DNA from 2 places in the Metabacillus sp. 22489 genome. Region 2 is predicted to be linked to the other one. Evidence: a T-box and tRNA genes for the amino acid it is inferred to sense, from the RefSeq annotation. Region 2 holds a T-box; the other holds one or more tRNA genes.
What was found. A T-box is a leader RNA that pairs with one kind of tRNA and senses whether it is charged. The one in region 2 lies ahead of pheS (phenylalanine--tRNA ligase subunit alpha), so its partner is inferred to be a tRNA-Phe.
Positions count from the first base shown of each region.

Region 1 (2,400 bases), on a different contig from region 2:
GGATTTAACGTTAACAATTGCTCTAACGTTATTTGATGATCACTTGCGATACTACCTAATACGTCATCTTCCTGTACTTTATATATCTTTGTTTTCGGGATTCCTGTTTTTAATAAATTAATGCCTTGTTCAACAGTTAGGATTTTATCAGGTGAAACCTTTTTTACATCGAGTGATACATCTTCTGAAAACGTAACATTTAATGTTCGAGACTTTCCTTCCTGTAGTGAACTAGGTTGTATATTTGCTTGCTCTCTTATTTTAAGTTCCTCTAATACACTATTGGATACAAATGATCGCTTATAGGCATTTAACACAGCTTCTGCATCTGAGCGGCTATTAAAGTTTGCTATGACTTGATTATTAATGATTAATTCTGTCGATTCAACAACTACATCTAACTCTTTATCAAGCTTTTCTAATGTGCTTTCGTTATTAAAAACCGGTCGAAACATTTGTTCAGGAATAACTTCTATATTCTCAAGGGTTAAATTCAGGTTAGAATACTCCCTTTTACTTTCCTGTAATTTCTCATTCTTAAGCTTTTCTATTTGTTCTTTATTATTAACAGTACCGATATACTCTTCATTTACATAGATGTGATAAACGGTTGATAAAGAAGATTCTGCAGATACATTACCCGCTCCAATTGTAAAAGCTACTGCTAATGCAGCTCCTACTATAATTGGTTTTAAATACTTCTTCCTGGGTAATACATCTCCTTTATCACCTCGAGATTGTATAAACAATTGTATTTCCTCCTACTCTTTCATACAAGACACTTATTTAAGTTTCTTACATTTGAGAGTTAGTTCATAAATCGACAAATAATCTTATTTTCTTTAACTCTACTAATTTACCATAGAACCGAAACCGTTACCCGATAATCTGCCTATTTGTAATGGGATTGTATTATATCTAACATATTTTAGATTTATTTGTTATTAATTGTTAACCTCGTAATCTTTGAAAGGATTGTCTGAAGTTTAAGGGGCTGCTATCAAAAAACGCGGCAAAAAATAAAAAGCACGACCTAATCGATCATGCTTTTAGAGTGGCTCGGGACGGAATCGAACCGCCGACACATGGATTTTCAGTCCATTGCTCTACCAACTGAGCTACCGAGCCATATTTATAAAATGTAGTTTATTTCTAAAGTTCGTTTTACTTCTCACATACTAATTATTTATTACTTTGAATGTACTCTCTCTTTGACAACTAGTCCATCGCCCACATCTCAGAAGGACGATTCAAGATGCTGCTCGATGTGTGCGCTGATGTAACGCTTCGTAGCCTATTCGGGCGTGCTCTACCAACTGAGCTACCGAGCCATATTATAAAATGTAGTTTATTTCTAAAGTTCGTTTTACTTCTCACGTACTAATTATTTATTACTTACTTTGAATGTACTCACTCTTTGACAACTAGTCCATCGCCCACATCTCAGAAGGACGATTCAAGATGCTGCTCGATGTGTGCGCTCATGTAACGCTTCGTAGCCTATTCGGGCGTGCCCTACCAACTGAGCTACTGAGCCAGACCTTTGATTTAGTCGTTTATATGCACTTTAAAATGAATTATAGTATGTATTTATGGCGGTCCGGACGGGACTCGAACCCGCGACCTCCTGCGTGACAGGCAGGCATTCTAACCAACTGAACTACCGGACCAGACCTACTAATTTATTTTAAAGTGACCCGTACGGGATTCGAACCCGTGTTACCGCCGTGAAAGGGCGGTGTCTTAACCGCTTGACCAACGGGCCATTGTAACATGTTAATGAAAATGGTGAGCCATGAAGGACTCGAACCTTCGACCCTCTGATTAAAAGTCAGATGCTCTACCAACTGAGCTAATGGCTCATTTTTAAAAAATGAGTAGTATTATTTAATTTACCACTTGTCTCCGAACTGAGCTAATAGCTCAGTTTAAAAAATGAGTAGTAACTACTTTTCTATTGTTTTAACAGGACGTTTTCTATAATAACATAGGTATTCATAAAATAACAATATCTTTTTTATATTTTTTTTAATAGAAAAAGAGGCTGCCCTAGATATTAGGAAAAATCTTGTGACAACCTCTTTAGCTCACTCTGTTAATTAGCTATATACACTGCGGATGACATTTGTTTGCGTTCTGTCTGGTCCTACAGAGAAGATTGATAATGGAATTCCTGTTAATTGTGAAATACGTTCAACATAGTGTCTAGCGTTTTCTGGAAGTTCATTTAAGCTTTTAACATTTGTAATATCCTCTGTCCAGCCTGGTAGCTCTTCATAAACTGGCTCACACTCTGAAAGTACTTTTAAGCTTGCAGGATATTCATTAATAATTTCACCCTTATGCTTATATGCTACACAAATCTTTAATGTTTCGATACCAGTTAAGACATCTACTGAG
Region 1 is NZ_JBQENT010000021.1:44,595-46,994, forward strand. It holds gene ACTJJ9_RS13670 (peptidoglycan DD-metalloendopeptidase family protein) at 1-749, opposite strand, end outside; tRNA gene ACTJJ9_RS13675 (tRNA-Phe) at 1,056-1,128, opposite strand; tRNA gene ACTJJ9_RS13680 (tRNA-Asp) at 1,594-1,670, opposite strand; tRNA gene ACTJJ9_RS13685 (tRNA-Glu) at 1,694-1,765, opposite strand; tRNA gene ACTJJ9_RS13690 (tRNA-Lys) at 1,787-1,862, opposite strand; gene ACTJJ9_RS13695 (adenylosuccinate synthase) at 2,100-2,400, opposite strand, start outside.
Region 1: it encodes a tRNA-Phe, which carries the amino acid that the T-box ahead of pheS (phenylalanine--tRNA ligase subunit alpha) is inferred to sense. The anticodon was not compared.

Region 2 (2,400 bases):
CTGGATGCTGTTCCTTTTCAACAACATAGCCAACTTTTACACCCTTTAAGCCTTCGTTTAAAACCTCTACACCTTCTACTTCTATACCGCTTCTCGTAATTTTTTCTGCTAATTCTTCCGGTGTTATGCCCGATAAATCAACATACTCCGATAACCATTTATATGAAACAAACATGAAGAAAGCCTCCCTTATTAAGCTCGTTTAAATTGTTTTAAGAATCGTACATCATCTGTATAAAAATGACGGATATCATCGACACCGTATTTTAACATCGCAATCCGCTCTGCACCGATACCGAAGGCAAAGCCGCTATATTTTTCAGGATCAAAGCCAGCCATTTGCAGAACGTTTGGATGAACCATACCAGCCCCTAGCATTTCAATCCAGCCTGTACCTTTACAGATATTACATCCCTTACCACCACAAGAAAAACATGATACATCTACTTCAACTGAAGGCTCTGTAAATGGGAAGAAACTCGGACGTAAGCGAATTTCTCTTTCTTCACCAAACATTTTCTTTGCAAACACTTCGAGCGTTCCTTTTAAATCACTCATTCGAATGTTTTCATCAACGACAAGACCTTCAATTTGTGTAAACTGATGAGAATGTGTCGCATCATCATTGTCACGGCGGTATACTTTTCCAGGACAAATAATTTTAACTGGTCCTTTCCCTTCGTGTTTTTCCATCGTTCTTGCTTGAACAGGGGAAGTGTGTGTACGCAATAACAGCTCTTCAGTAATGTAAAATGAATCTTGCATATCACGTGCAGGATGTCCCTTTGGCAAATTTAATGCCTCAAAGTTAAAATAATCAGTTTCAACCTCAGGACCTTCTGCAATTTGATAACCCATTCCAAGAAATAAATCTTCAATCTCCTCTAATACAGCAGTTAGTGGATGATGGTTTCCTACTCGTACAGGTCTTCCCGGTAACGTCACATCGATTGTTTCCTTGGCTAATTTTTGTTCAACAGCGATTTGCTCTAAATGCTCCTGTTTACTAGTAATAGCCGTTGCAATTGCTTCACGAACTTCATTTGCCAAAGCTCCCATGACAGGACGTTCTTCAGCTGAAAGCTTCCCCATGCCACGTAATACTTCGGTAATAGGTCCTTTCTTTCCTAAATATGCTACTCGAATGTCATTTAATTCTTTTAATTCCTGCGCCTGCTCAATCTTATCAAGCGCCTCTTGTTGAAGCTGTTTTAATTGCTCCTGCATCTGTAATTCCTCCTTTAATTGATTTCAAAATAGCAAAGCAAAGATCGCATCCATTTTTAATTGATAGTAAACATGCTACTTTTTTGCCAAAATAAAAAACTCGCCCCAATAAAGGGACGAGTTGATATCGCGTTACCACCCTTGTTAGTCGAAACTAAAAAAATATATTCGACTCACTTCATTTCCATAACGGTAAAAACCGGAGCACCTTTACGTTCGGGAAAAATGAATTTCTCCTTAACGGTCCAAGTGTCAACTCGAGAGGTGAATTCATTTACTTCTATCCAGAAATGCTTTCAGTCTATGACATTTCTCCCTGATTGGACGAACGGTAAATTACTATTCTCTGTCAACGTTTCATTCTTATGTAATTTCTATCTTATTATAATCAAAATGAATTGTTACCGCAAGTTACCCATGCAAATGATAAAGAAGAATTCCTGTTGCTATCGCTACGTTTAATGATTCTGCTTCACCGTAAATTGGAATGTATAAATTTTTCGTTGTTTTTTGTAACAATCCCTCGTCTACCCCACTACCTTCATTACCGATGAGCAGACAAAATTGTGCACTTGGAGAAATCTCCTTGTAGCTTACTCCATTTTGCAAGGATGTTCCATAGACCGGTGTTCCCTTTTCGTTCTGTTGGTCAATCCAGCTTAATAAATCACCCTTTATGATCGGCAAATGAAACAAAGAACCTTGACTTGAACGGATTACTTTTGAATTATAATGGTCAACCGTTCCTTCTCCTAAAACAACTCCATCTACACCTGCTGCATCGGCAGTTCGAATAATTGTCCCTAAGTTCCCCGGATCCTGCACACTATCAACAAGTAGAATTTTTGTCCAGCTTTCTGTTGATTTTGGAATTTGCATCTCACAAATTGCTGCAACTCCTTGTGGTGTCTCAGTATCACTTATTGCCTTCATTACATCTTTCGTAACAAGCTTCATGTTCACCTGATCAAGATTCCATGTTGCTGGAAGATTAACTTCCTCAGAGACAATAATATCTCTAATTTGTTCCTTCTTCTTCAAAGCTTCTTCCACTAAATGAAAGCCTTCTATTATAAACGTACCTGTTGCCTCACGTTCCTTTTTTGTATGTAGCTTTTTCCATTGCTTTACTTTTGGATTTTTTACTGATTCAATTCTTTCCACAGGTATAAA
Region 2 is NZ_JBQENT010000008.1:59,037-61,436, reverse strand. It holds gene pheT (phenylalanine--tRNA ligase subunit beta) at 1-175, opposite strand, end outside; gene pheS (phenylalanine--tRNA ligase subunit alpha) at 193-1,227, opposite strand; T-box leader at 1,337-1,589, opposite strand; gene ACTJJ9_RS06995 (TrmH family RNA methyltransferase) at 1,639-2,391, opposite strand.